Regions from separate parts of the Thiovibrio sp. JS02 genome, predicted to be linked through region 2. Evidence: riboswitches for the same ligand, from Rfam matches in the RefSeq annotation. Region 2 holds a riboswitch; the other holds the start of a gene.
The links. Region 2 has a riboswitch for cobalamin ahead of ACUUL3_RS03970 (sirohydrochlorin cobaltochelatase). Riboswitches for the same ligand answer to the same signal wherever they lie in the genome.
Positions count from the first base shown of each region.

Region 1 (9,566 bases), 1.0 Mb from region 2:
CAGGTCGCAGTTTTTTGAGGCGCAGGCTGTTCTTCAAAGCCTGGCCGCAGCAGACCCGGCTGCAATAGGAAAGATCCTCGCCACGTGAGCCCACGCACTGGATCATCACCACCTGTTTCGCGGTTTTGGGCAGCGGCTGGCCGGCGGCGAGTTTCTTCTCCAGTTCCAGCTGGCTGAGAATCCTGGGGGATTCGCCCCGGTGATACTGGGTCGGCTCGTAGGGCCGGCCGCCGGTGGCGAGCACGAGAACGCCGTGGTTGACCACGATGCTCTCCTTGCCCGTGGCCACGGTGGTGGTGAAGTTGCCCACGTAGCCGGACACCGCCGCGACTTCAGCACTGGTATGCACCGATATTTTCGGATGTTTTTTGACCCGGCCGATCAGCCCGGTCATGGCCTGGCGCGGATCATGACCAAAACGGTCGGCGGTGAGCAGCATGGCCCAGCCGCCCAGCTCTTTTTCCCGCTCCACCAGCGTCACCGCGAAACCCTGCCCGGCAATGGCCATGGCCGCAGTCATGCCCGCGAGCCCGCCGCCCACCACCAGGGCCGCCGGGGTCACCGGCAACTGCTGTTCGGCCAGGGCGGTAAGATGGACTGCCTTGGCTACGGCCATGCGCACCGCGTCCTTGGCCTTTTCGGTGGCCGCCTCGGGCTCATGCATGTGCACCCAGGAGCACTGATCGCGGATGTTGGCCATCTCGAAGAGGGAGCGGTTCAGCCCCGCCTCCCGCAGGGTGGCTTGGAAGAGGGGCTCGTGGGTGCGGGGAGTGCAGGCTGCCACCACCAGCCGGTTGAGCCGGTGCTGGTGGATGGTCTCCACCAGCAGACGCTGGGTATCCTGGGAACAGGAGTAGAGATTGTCGGTGGCATAGACCACGTGGGGCAAGGTTCTCGCGTACTCCGTCACCGAAGGCACCTTGACCACCCCGCCGATGTTGATCCCGCAGTGGCAGACAAAAACGCCGACGCGCGGCTCCTCGTCGCCGATGTCCTGTTCCGGTGGGAAGCTTGCCTTGGTGGCTTCGCTGCCCCGGGCTACGGCAAGCAGGCCGGCGCAGAGAGCCGCGGCCCCGCCGGCCTGGGTGACCGAATCCGGGATATCCTTGGGCCCCTGGAAAGCGCCGATCACGTATACACCCGGCCGACTGGTGGCCAGGGGCGCATAGGTGTCGGTTTGGGCAAAGAGGTATTCGTTGAGGTCGATGCCGGCGGCCCTGGCCAGCCCTTCCGCGTCATCCGGCGCTTCCAGCCCCTGAGAGAGCACCACCAGGTCGAACTTCTCGCTGTGATGCCCGCCGTCCTCCGTGGCCCAGGTGAGCAACAGGCCTCCGTCGAAGACATCCTCGACCTTGGGCGGCCGGGCATGGATCACCCGGAAATCGCCTTCCCTGATCGCCCGCTCCCGGGCCGCGTCGAATCCCTTGCCGTGGGTGCGGACATCCATGAAAAAGAGGGTGATCTCGCACTCCGGATCATGCTCGCGGGCGAGCGAGGCCTGCTTGATGGCGTACATGCAGCAGACCGCGGAACAGTAGTTGTTGCCGCAGTTCTCGTCCCGGGAGCCGATGCACTGCAGAAAGGCGATCTTCTTGGGGTGCTTTCGGTCGGAGAGGCGGAGGATCTCGCCGCCGGTGGGGCCGGAGGCGCACATCAAGCGCTCGTGCTCAAAGGCGGTGACCACGTCGCTGAAACGGCCGTAACCGTAGCGGGACAAGACCTCGTTGCTCACCCGGCCGAAGCCCGGGGCGAGGATCACCGCGCCCACCGGCAGCTTCAGGGTTTTTTCGGTGTCGTCGAAGCGGATGGCCTTGGCCTGGCAGGCAACCGCGCACAGGCCGCAGGTCTCATAATTGAGCCTGAGGCAGGCCTTGGCGTCGATGTAATAGGAGGTGGGCACGGCCTGGGAGTAGTCGATGTGGGCCGCGTGGCTCTTTTCGAGGTTCTCGTTGAAGTCGTTGCCGATTTGCTTCAGGCAGTAGAGGGTGCACTGGCCGCAGCCGGTGCAGGCCTCCTCGTCGATGTAGCGGGGTTTTTTTCGGATCGTGGCGGTGAAGCTGCCCGGTTCTCCCCTCAGTTCGACCAGTTCGGCCAGGGTCAGGATCTCGATGTTGGGGTCGCGGCCCGCTTCCACCAGCTTGGGGGCCAGGATGCAGAGGGAACAGTCGTTGGTGGGAAAGGTCTTGTCGAGCCTGGCCATGACCCCGCCGATGGCCCCGGATTTTTCGACCAGCCAGACCTTGTAGCCGAGTTCACTGAGATCGAGGGCGGCCTGCACCCCGGCCACCCCGCCGCCGACCACCAGAACCGAACCGACCGTCCGCTGGGCGGACGGGCTGGAAACGGGAGCGTTCATACTTCCTCCTTCACTGTACGTTGCCGGAAAAATTCCGGAAATGCCGCGGCTCTGCTGCATAGCGGCGGACAACGTCAGCGGAGAGGCGAGCTAACCGTATTGACGCACCGGAACGCCCATCGGGCAGGGAGAGCCGCAATATCGCCCGACCCGCACCGGGCCGGCCGGCTTTCGCCGGATGCTTGCTCATATCTGTGGCAATCTGCGCTGCAAAACGGTTCTCCCTGAATGTGAATCTTTAAAAAAAGAGTCGTTCGTGAACGGCAAGGGTAGTGGCATAACCTGCTAAAGTCAAATCGAATATTCCGAAAACAGACAGGTTATTTTATTGTATTTTTCTATTCAAATGATCGAGACGAACGATCACCTCTTCGACTTTCCCGCTTACGGACGAGCACCCAAAGGCTGAAGACGAAGAGCAGGATGCTCATGCCGACAAAGGCCTTGGTGTGTTGCGCCACCAGGGGTTTGTCAAAGGAGGACATATAGAGGTTTTCATCGACCTGTACGGTGATGGCGGCGGCATGGACGCCGTGCCCGGACTCGTCCGTCAGCGTTATCCGCCACGTACCCGGCCGGTCGGGCAGAAAGGAGACGATGCCGTTCCGGTCCGTCCTTCCCTTCTGGTGCGGCATGGTATCCCCCGGCCCGACGACCTCGTAAGCGCTATAGCTGGCCGGATCGTCCGGTCCGTAGAAGACCCTGGCGCTGATTCCCCGGTTCTCCACCCGGTAATGGATGGCATGGGCGTGGGTATCTGTGGCAATGGCGAGGGGCAGCAAGAGAAATATTAAGGCAAGGGTGCGGCGCATTGTTGTTCTCCGGGATGCGAGGGGTCGCGGCGGCAGGTGGGACGCCGCGACCCCTGCTCGATCCTATCTGACGCTAAAGGTCAGGGTTGCCACATAGGACTCCGCATCGCATTCCTCGGGCTGGGAAAAAGGCAACTCATGCTGAATCCTGAGAAGCCAGATGCCGGGCGCGCCGAGGGTGATTCCCCCCCGGCCGTTTTGGTCGGTAGTGATGGAAGGGGCCTGGCTTTCTTTCTTGTCGGCATGGCCATGATAGACTGCCGCCATCTCGCCGCTGAAGGGTTGGCCCTTGAAGAGAACGCGGACAGGCAGGGTATCTCCGACCTTGAGCCGGGCCGGATTGACCAGGGGAATGATCTCCAGGGGATGGCCGACCGCCTGGTCAACCGCCTCCTGCCGCGCCCCCACATTGACGATCCCCTTCATGCTCATGGTTGACCAGGAGCATTTGACCACGTTGTCCAGTCCTTTTTTGGATTGCCTCTTGCCGCCGTCGACGGTCTTGGTATAAAAGCTCGATTTCCGCCGACCGGCGACCAGATATGCCCCGTCCGCCAGCGCTTGCCGACTGATAAACTCCGTGGCCGACTCCGGGGCCACCGGGATTTTGGCGCCGGTTGCGGAAAGGATGAAGATCTCCTCCAGGTCGTCGGCGGCGAGAAAGTTTTCAGAGGGGAAGGTATGGCCCCAACCGATATGGAACGGCTGGGCACCCTGGGCGGCAGGCGCGTAGTTTTCCATCTCGATCCAAGGATAATGGGCGCAAGCCTCTTGAGCCCCAAGGAGGGTAAGGGTAAGAACGCTGACAGTCAGCCAGCAGGGCAATCTCTTGGTCCATGCATTCATTTTTTTCTCCATCAACAGGTAAAGTTAAAAGGTAAGATCAAGCTTCAACATAAAGGTCCGGCCGGTCCGGAAGTTGCCTTCATCACCCTTGTCCGAATCGAAAACATTGTCCGCCTCCAGGGAGAGCTTGGCAGTGTCGCGCAAGAGCTTGTAAACCTTGGCGTCCACCACGGTATGACCGCCGATTTCGGCGGTATTGTCGGTATTGGTATACTGGCGTGAAACCTGGGAAACAGTGGCGCTCATCCCTATTCCGTAGTCCTTCAGCCCGTAGGCCGGGGTCAGGCCCATCTGGTGCTCCGGAGTATGGGTGAGGTTCTTGCCGTTTTCCCTGTTTTCCGAATCGGTATAGGTATAGGCGAGCGCCAGGGAAAGGCTGTCCGCCAGCCAGAATCTGGCAAGAAGTTCTATGCCCTGGGTGGTGGCCTTCTCGACGTTCCGATAAATCTGAAGCGGCAGGCCGTTATGGAGAGTGCCGGTATCTTCGCGGGCCACCATCTCCCTGATATCGTTGCGGAAATACCCGACGCTGCCCATGGCGCTGCCCTCTTTGAGCCAATGCTCCACCGCCGTCGAATAACCGATGGCCGTTTCCGGCTTGAGGTCCGGATTGGATTGCACATAATAGGAGCCATGCGCGTAGGGAGCATCGTAGTAAAGCTGGCGGATGGTGGGAGATTTGAATGCCCGGCCCGCCGAGACCCGCAGGCTGGTTGCCGCAGAGAGCCGGTACATGGCGCTGAGCTTGGGGTTGACCTCATCCCCGAAGACGCTGTGATCGTCGTAGCGAACGCCTGGCACCAGGGTCAACGCCCCGCCGGGCAGGATCATTTCATCCTGAAGATAGAGGCTCGCGATCTCAATGCCCCGATCGACGCCGATGGTGCTGCCGTCCGCGTTGTCGATGCTAAAATCGATGGCCTGATTCTGGAATTCCGCGCCAGTGGTCAGGGTGTGGATCTCATCTGCACTCCAGGTGTATTGCCCCTCCACCTGGCGGTAGCCGATATCCCCTGTCTTGTGGCCATAGGTGTTGTCGAGATAGCCGTGGTCGAAGTCCCAGTTGTAGGTGTAGCCCTTGAGCGAGAAAAAGTGGGCCACGCCCGCCTGCCAGTCCGCACCGCCAGCGAGCCGGTAGCTCTTTTCCTTGCGGTCGTCCTCCTTTTCATAATCGCTCGCCTCTGCCTTGGCGAAAAGACGCAGGCGCTCGCTGGGGTCGACATCCACCTTGGCCAGCACCGAATGGCGGTCGGAGTCGATCCGGCGCTGGCCGTTGTCCTCCCCGCTTTCCTGACTGTACTGCAGGAGATAGCCGACCTTTTCCAGGGGCCGGTCCCCGAAATAGGCATAGGCTTGGGACTGATTGCGGTTTTCAGCGAAAGCCTCCTCGATCACGTCGTTTTTGAGCCGCTCCTTGACATCGTACCAGCCATGGGCAACGCCGGCGCCGGCCACCTGCTTCTTTGGGGTTCTCCTGGTGATGATGTTGATCACCCCGGCCATGGCGTCGCTGCCATAAAGGGCTGAACCGGGGCCTTTCACCACCTCGATCCTCTCGATCATCTCCACCGGAATCTGGTTGAGGCCGATGCCGTATTCCCCCATGCCGCCGCTCTGCCCTGACCCCATCACCCTCTGGCCGTCCACCAGAACCAGGGCGTAGCCATCGTTGATGCTGAGTCCCCGCATCCTGGCATTCCAGGTATAGGTTCCGAAGGTGTCGTCATGGGCGGATACGGAAACGCCGGGGATGCTTTTGAGGACATCCATGGTGTTCTGGGCATTGGTTTTGCCGATTTCTTCCCGGTCGACCACCAGGGTTTCCACCGGCGTATCCCGCAGAGCGTGGGGGGTCTTGGTGCCGGTGACCACGATCTGGTCCAGCATGTACGCGGTCGTCCCTGGCTGATCCTCATCGGCTCGCGCCTGCCCGCCGGGCAGCGCCATGGCCAAGGCCCCAATCAGCGCGGCGCAACAACCCGGGTATCTCTTTGTTCCTGCTTCTTTTTTCATCTCCCCTCTCCTCATCTTTCTTTTCCGGTGCGGAAAAATTCACGACAAATTAAAAACAATGTTCAGTTCGACCACGACAGCCCCAGCGAGCAGACCGGCCGGCGGCGGCGGAAAGGGGGCAGCGTCCTGCACGGCCCTGATGGCGGCCCTGTCGAGGATCTCTTGGCCGGAGCTTGCGCTGACCCTGATCTCCTGTGCTCCACCAGTGCCGGCAAGAAGAAAGCGGATACCCACCCGACCTTCAAGCTGCCTTCGTCTGGCCAGGGGAGGGTATTTTTTGCAACTGGCGATCCTCTCCCGAACAAGTTGCAGATACTGGGCAAGAGGATGAAGACCGCCCATGCTATTCAGATTCCCAGGCCCGAAGCCATCCTTTCCAACTCCTCCAGCTTCTCCCGCTCCCGGGCGGAAATCTTCCAGGGCCCCACCGTCCGCCGCCCCGGTCTCTGTTTCCGTGCCCCCGGCAACTTCAGCCTCTGCTCCCTCTCCCTCATTTTCGGCCTCGATTTTGTCTGACATTGCTGCCTGCGGCTGAGGTTCCGATGCAAGACTCTGCCGATCCGCCGGCCGGGGCGGTTTTTTTGGGGCTTCCTTGGAAACGGACTTCCTCGCGATGGGGGCGCTGACCGACTTTTTCTCTTCCGCCCTTGCTTCTCCGACCGGAGACGCAGGCGCGTCCATGGCCAAAGGGCCAACCAACGAAGAGGAAGAGGACGGCAGCTCAAGCAAGCTGATCTCAATGACCTTGCTCTGCTGCGGCCTGGGAAATGCGGCAAAAACCGAGAACACCGCCCCGTGCAGCGCCAGGGAAACCCCCAAGAAAAACAGCCGCCGGTATCGATAGCGCACCGAGACCATTTTTGAGCTCTTATCAGTCGCGACGGAGAAGCAAGATGGGCCGGCAGTAGATACCGGCACATCGAGGGCACGGGAATTCCCCTCTTCGTTGCTCAAATCGAACATGGCTTCTCCTTTCCTGGCTGCCGGCTGCCTGCCGCGCCACCTGCCCCAACCGCAGTGACACAAATTTTCAAACGGTAGCACCGTAACGGAAACAAATTCCGGTTTCAAGAAAAATGTGAAAAAAATAAATTTCGTGCTACTAGGAAGCTCTCGCAATACCCTGTTTTTCCGAAACTTTTATTTCACCATCCGACCAAAACCTCATATCATTGGGGAGGCCCATCCTTTTTTCCGCTTGCTCTTTGCCAAGCCATTTATTAATTTGCCCACCTGTTTCAGATGCTCTTAACCGAGCTTAATAGGGAACCCGGTGTAAATCCGGGACGGGCCCGCCGCTGTGACCGGGGACGAATTTTGCAGGTATGCCACTGACCGCGACGAGGTTGGGAAGGCGCAAAAGGAGGACGAACCGGGAGTCAGAAGACCTGTCTGAAAAACAATAAGAGCCTGCCCCCGCGGACAAGGGGCGGAATGCTCACCTTATTCGCGGGAACACCAGGGAATCCCCGGATCAATTTTCATTGGTCCGGGGATTTTTTTTGCCCGGACTCACAAACAATGTGCCGCTTGGCTCATGCGGCGCAGAGAAGAGGAGAACGGGATATGGTCACAAGCGAAAGAAGTTTCTGTAAACACACCCTGCTGTCTGTCAGGGACTGGAATGTTTTCCAGTTTGCCATGCGGCGCTGTCTCCCAGGAGGCCGGGCATGAAAAAAGGAATCTGCTCCCTTATCCTGCTGAGCCTTTGCCTCAGCACATCTGGTTTTGCCCAAGAAACCGCAATTCTGGACGAGGTGGTGGTCACCGCCACCCGCAGCGAGGAAAAGGTCGCGACCATCCCGGCCAAGGTGGAGGTGATCGACGGCCAGGACCTTGAACTCACCACCGGCGACACCTTGAGCGAAAAGCTCAAAAAAAACAGCTCGGTGGGCGTTGTCGAATATCCCGGAGCTCTCGCGGGCATCGGCATCCGCGGTTTCCGGCCCGAAGCCCTCGGCATCACCAGGCACTCGCTGATCCTCATCAACGGCAGGCCGGCGGGAGCGACCAATCTCGCGGCCATCCCCATGGACAATGTGGAAAGGATCGAAGTCCTCAAAGGCCCAGCCTCCTCGCTTTACGGTGGCGAGGCCATGGGCGGGGTGGTCAACATCATCACCAGAAAGAGCACCGGACCGCTTACCGGCATGGCCGAAATCGGCTTTGGCTCGTTTCAGGCCAACAGCCAGCAGACAGCCATGGGCGGGGCATCGAGCAATGGCTTTGACTTTGACCTCTCGGCCAGGCGCTTTGCGCAGGTCGGCGACTATGAGATGGGAAACGGCGAGACCAGGGCGCATACCGGCTATGAAACCCGGAACAGCGCCCTCCGTCTCGGAAAAGCCCTTGCTAAGACCTGGCGGCTTGACGCAAGCGGCGACCTCTACCAGGGCCTGGACATCGAAACCCCCGGCGATCTCGCGGACGGGGATAAGAAGTCGGGCCATAAGGATATCGACCGGTACGGCCTTGACCTGCGGCTGGGCGGAAATCTGGGTGCCGACAACCGGATCGACCTCACCGCCTTCAAAACCAACGAAACAACGGAAAACCACAAGCATTACACGGGCTGGAGTGTGCCGGTCCAGGTCGCGCCCCACCGCGACCATGAAGCGGATACCGATTGGCTCGGGTTCCAGCTCAAGGATGAATATGCCTGGAAACGGCATCGCTTCATCGCCGGCATTGATTATCAGGATATCAACTCGAAAAAACGCGGCTACAACCAGGACGGCACCAGAAAAGCCCCTTCTTCCCCGGACGAGGGCCGGGAAAACTGGGGCGGCTATCTGGAAACCGTCTGGAAACTCCTCGATGAGCGGCTCACCGCAACCCTGGGAGGCCGCCACGATACCTTTACCGTCGAAACAAAAACAACCCCATACAAAACCGATTTCACCCCCAACTCGGAAGACTTTTCCACCTTCAGTCCCCGTGCCGGACTGAACTATCTCTTCAAACAGGGCGTACGCTTCCACACCACCATCGGCAAGGCCTTTGTGCCACCCACCGCCGCCCAGTTGGCAGGCTATTCGGAAGAGGCGGTGGGTGGTGTCACCATGGTGATCCAGGGCAATCCAGATCTTGACCCGGAATCCTCCACGACCTTTGATTTCGGCGCCGGCTACGACCGGAGCGATTGGGGGCTTTCTTGCGATCTCACCTGTTTCCATACCGATGTGCGGGACAAGATCATCAGCGTGACAAGCACCACCACCACGACCTACGAAAACAGCCTCAGCGCGGAAATGGCGGGGCTTGAAACCGAGCTTTCCCTTGACATCGGCGCCCCTCTCCATTGGCACCGCTCCCTTGTCTTCTTCGTCAATTCCACTCACATGCTCACCGCGGAAGAGGAAGAGAGTCCGGCCATCATGCGGGATATCCACAACGTGGCCAAGCACACCGTGAATTACGGCCTGCAGTATGCCGGCGGGGCTTTCGACGCCAGACTGCAGTGCCGCCGGCAGGGGAGAATGAAGGATACGGACTGGAACACGGCCGGGTACCCGGAGGTGGAGTATCCCTCCTTCACG
Region 1 is NZ_CM130715.1:1,876,362-1,885,927, forward strand. Features, by position in the region: gene ACUUL3_RS08745 (FAD-dependent oxidoreductase) at 1-2,356, opposite strand, end outside; gene ACUUL3_RS08750 (hypothetical protein) at 2,695-3,168, opposite strand; gene ACUUL3_RS08755 (DUF4198 domain-containing protein) at 3,232-4,014, opposite strand; gene ACUUL3_RS08760 (TonB-dependent receptor plug domain-containing protein) at 4,039-6,027, opposite strand; gene ACUUL3_RS08765 (energy transducer TonB) at 6,067-6,369, opposite strand; gene ACUUL3_RS08770 (hypothetical protein) at 6,355-6,543, shown strand; gene ACUUL3_RS08775 (hypothetical protein) at 6,707-6,871, shown strand; cobalamin riboswitch at 7,251-7,437, shown strand; gene ACUUL3_RS08780 (TonB-dependent receptor plug domain-containing protein) at 7,698-9,566, shown strand, end outside.
Region 1: it holds a riboswitch for cobalamin, as region 2 does, so the genes downstream of both, ACUUL3_RS08780 (TonB-dependent receptor plug domain-containing protein) here and ACUUL3_RS03970 (sirohydrochlorin cobaltochelatase) in region 2, are expected to answer to the same signal.

Region 2 (9,566 bases):
CGGATCGATTTTATCGGTCCGGGGATTTTTTTTTCATGCTGCTGGACGCACACCTCATAGCCGCCCTCTGGCCCGAGCTGGTATGGCCGTTGCTGAAGCTCCTCTTCTGGATCTCGCTGGGGTTGCTCGTGGCGAATTTCATCGAGGCCCTCAACTGGACACACCGGCTCGCCGCCCTGACCAGGCCCCTGGTCAGGCTGGGCAGGCTGTCCGCCGTTTCGGGCGCCAGTTTTTCCATGGCTTTTTTTTCCGGGGTCACCGCCAACACCATGCTCGCCGAGGCCTTTGCCAAGGGGCGGATGAGCAAGAAGGAGCTGGTGCTCGCCAACCTTTTCAACAGCCTGCCGCGTTTTTTCCTGCACCTGCCCACGGTCTTTTTTCTCACCGCGCCCTTTATCAAGAGGGCGGCCTTTCTCTACGTGGCCCTGACCTTCAGCGCCGCCATCCTGCAAACCCTGCTGGTGGTGATCTGGGGCAGGCTGCTGCTGCCGCCCCTGGCGGATGGGCGGGCTGAGGGCGCCGCGCCCCACCGGGAAAGGATCGGCTGGCAACAGGCCGTGCGGAAGAGTGCGAGGCGTTTCCAGAAAAGGATCAGGGGGCTTCTGTATTTCACGGTGCCTGTCTACACCCTCTTCTTTTTCCTGGGCAAGAAGGGATTCTTCAGCTGGCTTGAGCACTCCCTGGCCGGCAAGGCCGGGTTTCTCGCCTGGCTCAATCCGCAGAGCCTGGCCATCGTCATGGCCCATGTCACCGTGGAGTTTTCCGCGGGCCTGGCCGCCGCCGGGGCCCTGCTCGCCGGGGGCAGTCTCGGTTCCCGGGAGGTGGTGCTGGCCCTCCTGGTCGGCAACATCCTTTCCACGCCGATCCGGGCCGTGCGCCATCAGATTCCTTACTATGTGGGCATCTTTTCCCCCAGGCTCGCCATCGAGCTGGTCGGAGCGAGCCAGGCCCTGCGCCTTGCCACGGTGCTGGCGGTTGGCGCCGCATTTTACGCCATAACCCTGTCATAGGCCGCGCGGTCCATGGACCACAGGCCGATGGCGGTTACGTTTCATTGTCAAGCAGGCGCCCTTCGGGGCTGAAAAGGGAATCCCGTGCAAATCGGGAACGGTCCCGCCACTGTAATTTCCTCCCTGCCTCTCCAACGGGAAGCAGGCGAAAAGGTCCGGTTCATCGGCCACTGTGCAGCATGCATGCTGGATGGGAAGGCGAACCGTGATCGGAATGAGTCAGGAGACCTGCCTGTTTGACGCAATCGGGCTTTTCGCCCGGGTTATCCTTCGAGGAGAGGATGCTGAAGGCCGGTTTTAGGCTATCCGACCGGCCCCAGCCTTTTGCTTCGGAGAAATTTATTCATTTCTTCAAGAAAAGGAGATTGAGCATGCAGCGCGGAAAAAATGGCAAAAAAATCGGCAGGGCTTCCCTTTGGCAGGCAGGAGTGCGGCGATACTGTCAGGCCCTGATCGGCCTTGGGATCCTGCTTACCCTCTTGGGCTCCACCGGCCTGGCCTCGGCCATGACCAGGACCCTCAAGAGCGAGCCGGCCATCGTCCTGGTCGCCTTCGGCACCACCACCAGTGCCCAGGTCACCTATGATTTTTTCGAGGAGCAGCTGAAAAAGAGTCTGCCGGCGGAGTACAGAGGCTTCCGCATCGAATGGGCTTTCACCTCGGAGATCGTCCGGGAGCGGGCCAACCGGAAGTTCAAGGAGCAGGGGCAGGCCGTCAGGTACCGCAGTCTGCCCCAGGTTCTGGCCGATCTTGAGGATGAAGGCTTTCGCAAGGTCGCCATCCAGTCGCTGCATATCTTTCCCGGTCAGGAGTACGAGGATCTGGAAAAGGAGATCGCCGCCTTCCGCACCTTGGGCATGCGCATCGAGTACGGCGGCACCCTGCTCCACGAGTGGCCCTGGGTCTTTGCGGCGGTTTCCGCCGTGGAAAAGGAGTTCCTTTCCGCCAAGGAGGGGTGCAACGTCCTGGTGGTGCACGGCACCCCGGAGACCTTTCCCGGCTCAAACTCCACCTATCTCGGCCTTGAACGCTACTTGAGCCGCAGGTACAAAAATGTCTTTGTCGGCGGGGTGGACGGCATCCTCACCCGGGAGCAGGCCCTGGCCCAGGCCAAGGCCTACAAGGTGAAAAAGGTGCGGATGATTCCCTTCATGTATGTGGCCGGCGATCACATCATGAACGACATCATGGGCAGCAAGGTTGATGAGGAGGGCGTCCCCTCCTGGGCCATGGAGCTGCGGGCGGCAGGCATGAGCGTGGATACCCCGAAAACCGTTTATCGCGAAAAAGAGTTCTTCAAGGGGTTGGGCTTTTCCGAGCAGGTGAACGCAATGTTCATCCGCCAGTTGCTTGACTCCATCGAGCGGATCCTCAAGTAAAGGCCAAAGGCGCCGCTCCTGAGTCGGAAAACAGCCCCTCGGGGGCGGCGGGAAAGGATATGGAGATGAACAGCAAACTCTTGCGCGACCTGCACCGGTGGTTCGGCCTCTTTTTTGCCGTGCTGCTCGGCTTTTACTGTCTTACCGGCATCCTGCTCAACCACCGCAAGGATTTCGGCTACTTCCAGGAAGAAACCGTGACGAGCAGCAGGGTCCCGGTCACCGATCCCGCCCGGCTGCGGGCCCTGCTCGATGGTTACAAGGCCCAGATCGACCGGGAAGACGACCCGGCGGTGATCAGGATCAAGGACGATACGATCGAGTTTCTTTACGGCTCGCACGGCGCCACCACCTATGTGATCGATCCGGGCAAAGGCGTGATGGAAAAGGTGGAAAAGAGACAGTTGCAGCCCATCAGCCGCCTCAACGACCTGCACAAGGCGGTCAAGACCAGCGCTCTCTGGCTGGCCGTGGCGGATATGGCTGGTCTGGGCATCGTTTTTCTGGCCGTAAGCGGCCTGCTGCTCTACCGTTACCGGCCCCTTGACCGGTGGCTGCTCTCCGGCGGCCTGGCGTTTGCGGTTGCGGCGATGTTTCTGGCCTGAAACAGGCGGCATTGAGGAAAGAAGGAAAAGAATGTCTTTGCAAAGATCGGGAAAATACTGGCTGCTGCTGACAGGGCTTGCGCTGCTGGCCATCTTTGCCGTGCTGATTTCGGCGGGCATGGGCTATGTCGCGCTGCCGGCCGCGGATGTTGCCAGGGTGGTGCTGGCCAGGCTGAGCGACAATCCGGAGCTGCTTGCCGGCCTGGACCGGGTCGCCCCCTTCGTGGTCATGGACGTGCGTCTGCCGAGGATCCTCACCGCGGCCCTGGTCGGGGCGGGCCTGGCCATGAGCGGCGTCATCTACCAGGGCATTCTCCTGAATCCCCTGGCCGACCCTTATACTCTAGGCATTTCCTCGGGCGCCGCCTTCGGGGCTTCCCTGGCGCTGCTGGCCAACCTTACCTTCCTCGGCCAGGTCTCGGTGCCGTTCTTTGCCTTTGCCGGCGCCATGTCGGCCCTGCTGGTGGTTCTTTATCTCTCCACCTTCAACGGTCAGATGTCCGCCAATACCCTGATCCTCTCCGGGGTCATCGTCGGCGCCATCCTTGCCGCCGGCATCAGCTTTTTGAAGTATCTGGCCGACGAACAGGTGGCGGTGATCATCTTCTGGCTCATGGGCAGCTTTGCCTCGCGCACCTGGGCCGATGTCGGCCTGGTGGCCACGACGCTGCTGCTTGGGCTGCTTGTTGCCCATTTTTACGCCCGGGATCTCAATATCCTCAGCCTGGGCAACCGTTCCGCCGATTCCCTGGGGGTGGAGAGCGGCCGGGTCAGGAAGATTCTTCTCCTTTCCGCCTCCCTGGTCACCGCCATCTGTGTCTCCGTTTCCGGGATCATCGGTTTCATCGGTCTGATCGTTCCGCATCTGATGCGTTTTCTCGTCGGTCCGGACAATCGGAAGCTGCTGCCGGTTTCGGTGCTGGCCGGCGCTTCTCTGCTCCTGGTCGCCGACACCGTCAGTCGCGCGGTTCTGCCGGTGGAGGTGCCCATCGGCGTTCTGACCGCCCTGATCGGCGGCCCCTTTTTCTGCGTGATTTTCAGGCGCAGGCAGCGGGGGCTCCGTTATGACTGAGCAGGGCGGCTTCGCGGTCCGGCAGGCGAGTTTTGCCTATGGGGAAAAGAAGGTGCTGGACACCCTTGACCTCAGCTTGCCCGCGGGCAGGTTTTATGGCATTGTGGGACCCAACGGCTGCGGCAAGAGCACCCTGCTCGATCTCCTGGCCGGCAACCGCCGGGTCCAGGCGGGCGGGGTGCGGCTGGGCGGCAAAGAGGTGCATGGCCTGCCCCGGCGGGAGCTGGCCAGGCAGATCGCCCTGGTGCCCCAGGATTTTGCCATCGGTTTTGCCTTTACCGTGCAGGAGGTGGTGCTCATGGGCAGGCATCCCTATATCCCGCGTTTCGGCTCCCCTTCTGCCCATGACCTGCGGGCGGTTTCCGCGGCCATGGCCGAGATCGGCATCAGCCATCTGGCCGACCGTTACGTGAACGAGCTTTCCGGCGGCGAAAAGCAGCGGGTGGTGGTGGCCAGGGCCCTGGCCCAGGAGGCGCCCATCCTCCTGCTCGACGAGGCCACCTCCAACCTGGATATCCGCTACACGCTCGGCATCTTCCAGGCCCTGGCGGAACGGGTGCGCAGTCTCGGCCATACCGTGGTCGCGGTGATCCATGATCTGGACCTGGCCGCCGCCTATTGCGACGAGATCGTTTTCATGAAGGAGGGCAGGATCGCCGAGCACGGCCCCACGGCCCAAGCGTTGACTCCGGAGACCATTGCCCGGGTTTTCGGGGTGGAAGCGGCGGTGAGCTTTGACGCCTTTTCCAACGCCCATCGGGTTTCGTTTCGCTACGGAGCGAGAGGGGAGTCATGATGCGTTGCAGGAAAAATTTTCTGGCAGCTCTGGCCCTTGGCGCTGTTCTGTTGTTCCCTTTCTCCCAGGTCCGGGCCGCGAGCATTCTCGACCAGGAGGGCAGGACGGTTGCCTTCAGCGCGCCCTTTGCCCGGATCATCTCCCTCTATCCGGCGCACACGGAAAACCTCGCCGGCCTGGGCCTTGATAAGGAGATCATCGGCATTGCCGATTCGGACGATTATCCGCCCGAGCTCATGGACCGGCCCCGCTTCAGCTACAAGGAGGATCCGGAAAAATTCATCGCCGCCCGGCCCGATCTGGTCCTGGTGCGGCCGATGATCGAGCGTTCCTACCCCCAGCTGCTCGGCAAGCTGCGCCAGGCCGGAATCGTGGTGGTTTCCCTGCAGCCCACCGGCATGGCGGAGATTTTCGCCTACTGGCGAAAGCTCGGCATCCTCACCGGCAGGGAGAAGGAGGCCGAGGCGATGGTGCGGCTCTTCAGCGAGGAGCTTGCGCGGGGAGAGAAGATCATCGAGGCGGTGCCGGCGGCCGGGCGGCAGCGCGTTTACTTCGAGGCCATCCACAACAAGATGAAGACCTTTGCCCCGGAGAGCATCGCCGTTTTTGTCCTCAGCCGGGCTGGGGGCATCAACGTCGCGGCCGATGCCGAGCAGGTTCGGGAGACCAATATCGCCTTTTACGGCAAGGAACGCATCCTCGCCAGGGGCGAGGAGATCGATGTCTATCTTGCCCAGCAGGGGCGGATGAATCCCGTGGACAGGGAAGTGATCGCCAACGAGCCGGGCTTTGCCGCCATCCGGGCGGTGCGGGAGGGGAAGGTGTATCTCATCGACGAGCGCCTCGTCTCCCGGCCCACCATGCGTATCCTGGCCGGGGTCCGGCAGATCCGTGAACTTCTCTATCCCTCCCTGGCCGGAGGCAGGTAGAGCCATGGCGACAACGACAGGGGGCAAGGCCTTTCTCCTGGCCGGAACCCAGAGCGGTTCGGGGAAAACCACCCTCACCCTGGGCCTGCTCGCCGCCCTTAGGAATAAGGGGCTTAAGGTGCAGCCCTTCAAGTGCGGGCCGGACTTCATCGATCCCACCCTGCACCGGCTGGCGACCGGCGTCCTCTCCCGGAACCTCGACCTCTGGATGATGGGCGAGGAGTTCAGTCGTCAGACCTTTGCCCGCCACTCTTCCGGAGTGGAGATCTCCCTGATCGAAGGGGTCATGGGCATGTTCGACGGCGGCGACTCGTCGAGCGCCAGGCTGGCCAAGGCGCTCCAGGTTCCGGTGGTCCTGGTCCTGGACGTGCGCTCCATGGCCGAGAGCGCGGCCGCGGTGGTGAAGGGTTTCGAGAGCCTGGACCCGGCTGTTGCCGTTGGGGGGGTGATCCTGAACCGGGTGGCAAGCGAGCGGCATTTTTCCCTGCTGCGTCAGGCCATTGCCGACCATTGCCGGGCGGAGCTTCTGGGCTTTCTGCCCCGTTCCCTTGATTTTGAGATTCCCTCCCGGCATCTCGGCCTGCGGATGGGGGCGGAGGCGCCGCTCGGCGCCGAGGCGCTGGCGCGGCTGGCCCAAACGGTTGCCGAAAACATCGATCTCGACCGCCTTGTTGCCCTTGCCGGCCCGGCGGGCGGGGGCGCGGTTAAGGAAGAGGCGCGGCGGCAGGTTCGGGCGCGGATCGGCGTGGCCCGGGACGCGGCCTTTTGCTTTTACTACGAGGAGAATCTGGAGCTTCTGGAGTCCGCCGGGGCCGAATTGGTTTTTTTCAGCCCCGGCGCCGACCGCGCCCTGCCCGAGGGGCTTGACGGCCTCTATCTTGGCGGCGGCTATCCCGAGCTTTTTTGTGAGGAGCTTTCGGACAACAGATCCATGCGGGAGTCGATCCGTGCTTTTGCCGCCTCCGGCAGGCCGATCCATGCCGAGTGCGGCGGCTTCATGTATCTCTGTGAGGAGATAGTCGATCTTAACGGGAAGAGTTTTCCCATGGCCGGGGTTTTTCCGGCGAAGGCGGCCATGCAGGCGCGGCGGGCAAGCCTGGGGTATCGGGAGGTGCGCCTCCGCAAGGACGGCCATTTCGGCCCGGCCGGCACCGTGCTGCGCGGCCATGAGTTCCATTACTCGGCCATTGGGGCCATGCCGAAAGGGATTGAACGTCTCTACGCGGCCACCGGTTCAGGCGTCGAGTTTACGGAAGGATATCGGCTGGGCAACACCCTGGGCAGCTATATCCATCTTCATTTCGGCTCCGCGCCCGAGGCGGCCCGGGCCTTTGTCAATCTTTGCGCAAAAGGATGAGCCATGACGGGCAGCATTAAGGAGATACATCCCCTGGAGATCGAGGCGGAGAGCTTCAGGATCATCAAGGAGGAACTCGGCCCCACGAAAATGGACCCCTGGACCTTCGCCGTGGTCCAGCGGGTGATCCACGCCAGCGGCGATTTCGCCTTTGCCGAGAACCTGCGCTTTCATCCCCGGGCCATCGAGGCGGGTCTTGCCGCGATCCGGGCTGGCCGCAATGTGCTGGTGGATGTGAACATGGGCGCGGTTGGGGTGAGCGGCGCGCTCCTTGCCAAATGGGGCGGGCGCGTGCTCTGCGGAGTTTCGGACCCCGAGGTGGCGAGGCTTGCCAGGGAGAGGGGGCAGACCCGCTCCGAGGTGGCCATGGAGCAGGCTCTGGGCGAAAATGTCGGCATCGTCGCCATCGGCAACGCGCCCACCGCCCTCTTGAAGGTCATGGCCCTGGCGGCTGAAAATCCCTCGCTGCGGCCCGATCTGATCGTCGGCGTGCCGGTGGGCTTTGTCAATGCCGCCGAGTCCAAGGAGCTGCTGGCCGGCCAGGATTATCCCTTCATCACCAGTCTGGGCCGCAAGGGCGGCAGTCCGGTGGCCGCGGCCATCGTCAACGCCCTGCTGCGGCTGGCCGGGGCATAACGGATGGCCAGGCGGCTGCGAAGCGGATACACCACCGGCGCCTGCGCGGCGGCGGCGGCTAAAGCCGCGGTGCTCTGTCTGCTGGGCGGGAAACCGGAAACGGTGGAGATTCCCTTTCCGGACGGGAGCCGGCATGGCTTTTCGCTCCACGCCGCGCGGGAGGCGGTGGATGAACAGGGGCAAAGGCTCTGGGCCGCCTCGATAATCAAGGATGCCGGCGATGACCCGGACGTGACCAATGGCGCCGAGATCGTCGCCAGTGCGCGTTTCCTCGGCGACGATGAGCCATTTCCCGCTTTTTGCGTAGGGACGGAGGATGGGCGTCTCGCCATCTGCGGCGGCGACGGGGTGGGGCGGGTAAGCAAGCCCGGACTCGCGGTGGCGGTCGGCGAACCGGCCATCAATCCGGTGCCCAGGCGGATGATCGCTTCCGCGGTGGGAGAGGCGCTTGCTGCCGCCGAAAGCGGCAGGGTGCAGGTGACCATTTCCGTGCCCAGGGGCAGGGAGCTGGCCGAAAAGACCCTGAACCGCCGCCTCGGCATTGTCGGCGGCCTTTCGATCCTGGGCACCACCGGCATTGTCCGGCCGGTTTCCGCCGAGGCCTGGACCGCCACCATCGAGGCCTCCCTTGAGGTGGCGCGGGCGGCGGGCTTAAGCGAGGTGGTGCTTGCCACGGGCCGCACCTCGGAAAAGGGCGCGCAGGAACTGCTGCATTTGCCCGAGGAGGCCTTCGTCATGATGGGCGACTATCTGGAATTCTCGCTACTGGCCGCGGCCCGGCGCGGGTTTCGCCGCATCCACCTGGCCGGGATGTGGGCCAAGATCATGAAGGCGGCCCTGAAAATTCCCCAGACCCATGTCCGGCACGGGGCCCTGGAGGTGGATGAGGCCCTGGCCCTGTTGCGTTCTCTCGGCGTCGAGCAGCAGATTCTCGCCTCTCTCGGGGGCGCCAATACGGCCCGGGAGATCCACTGTCGCCTTCTGGATCTTGGCCTGCGCGAGGTGATCCGCAAGGTCTGCCTGGCTGCCAGGGCCTATGCCCAGGAGAGGGCCGGAGTGCCGGTTTCGGTCTATCTGGTGAACAGCAAGGCCAGGGTGGAGGAAGATGTCTAAGCTCATCGTGGTCGGCGTGGGGCCGGGAGGATTCACCAGCAAACAGCGCCAGGCCCTGACCGAATGCCGTTGCATCGTTGCCTCGGAACGGTTTCGCGTCCTGGCGGCCGAGCTGGTTATGGAGGTGGTGCCCATTTCCCCCCTGCCGGCAGCCCTGGCCGAGATCGAACAAAGGATTCAGGAGGGGCCGGTGGGAGTATTGGCCAGCGGCGATCCGTTTTTCTTCGGGATCGGCCGCAGGCTCAGCCAGGAGTTCGGTCCGGAGTGCCTTATGGTCTATCCGGCCCTGACCGCCATGCAGCTGGCCTGCGCCCGGTTTCGCATCCCCTGGGACGACGCGGATTTTGTCAGCCTGCACGGCCGGGATTGCCCGGGGTCGGCGGCAAGGCTGCTCATTCACCCCAAGGTGGGGGTGTTCACCGATCGGCAAAATTCGCCGGATCGCATCGCCGCTGCTCTTTACGAGTATCTCAACGAGGTCGGCGCCGCGCAGGTGCTGGCGGAAACCAGGATCCATGTGGCGGAAAACCTGGGCCAGGCCGATGAGCGGCTCACTTCCGGCAGCCTGGCCGAGATAGCGGCCAGGCGCTTTGCGCCGCTCAATGTTCTGCTCATCGTGCGGCCGGCAAGGGCGGAGACGGAAAAAAGCCCCCTGGGCCTCACCGAGGC
Region 2 is NZ_CM130715.1:832,260-841,825, forward strand. Features, by position in the region: gene ACUUL3_RS03965 (hypothetical protein) at 36-1,010, shown strand; cobalamin riboswitch at 1,047-1,260, shown strand; gene ACUUL3_RS03970 (sirohydrochlorin cobaltochelatase) at 1,382-2,389, shown strand; gene ACUUL3_RS03975 (PepSY-associated TM helix domain-containing protein) at 2,455-2,994, shown strand; gene ACUUL3_RS03980 (FecCD family ABC transporter permease) at 3,026-4,066, shown strand; gene ACUUL3_RS03985 (ABC transporter ATP-binding protein) at 4,059-4,862, shown strand; gene ACUUL3_RS03990 (ABC transporter substrate-binding protein) at 4,859-5,791, shown strand; gene ACUUL3_RS03995 (cobyrinate a,c-diamide synthase) at 5,796-7,148, shown strand; gene ACUUL3_RS04000 (precorrin-8X methylmutase) at 7,152-7,784, shown strand; gene cbiD (cobalt-precorrin-5B (C(1))-methyltransferase CbiD) at 7,788-8,897, shown strand; gene cbiE (precorrin-6y C5,15-methyltransferase (decarboxylating) subunit CbiE) at 8,890-9,566, shown strand, end outside.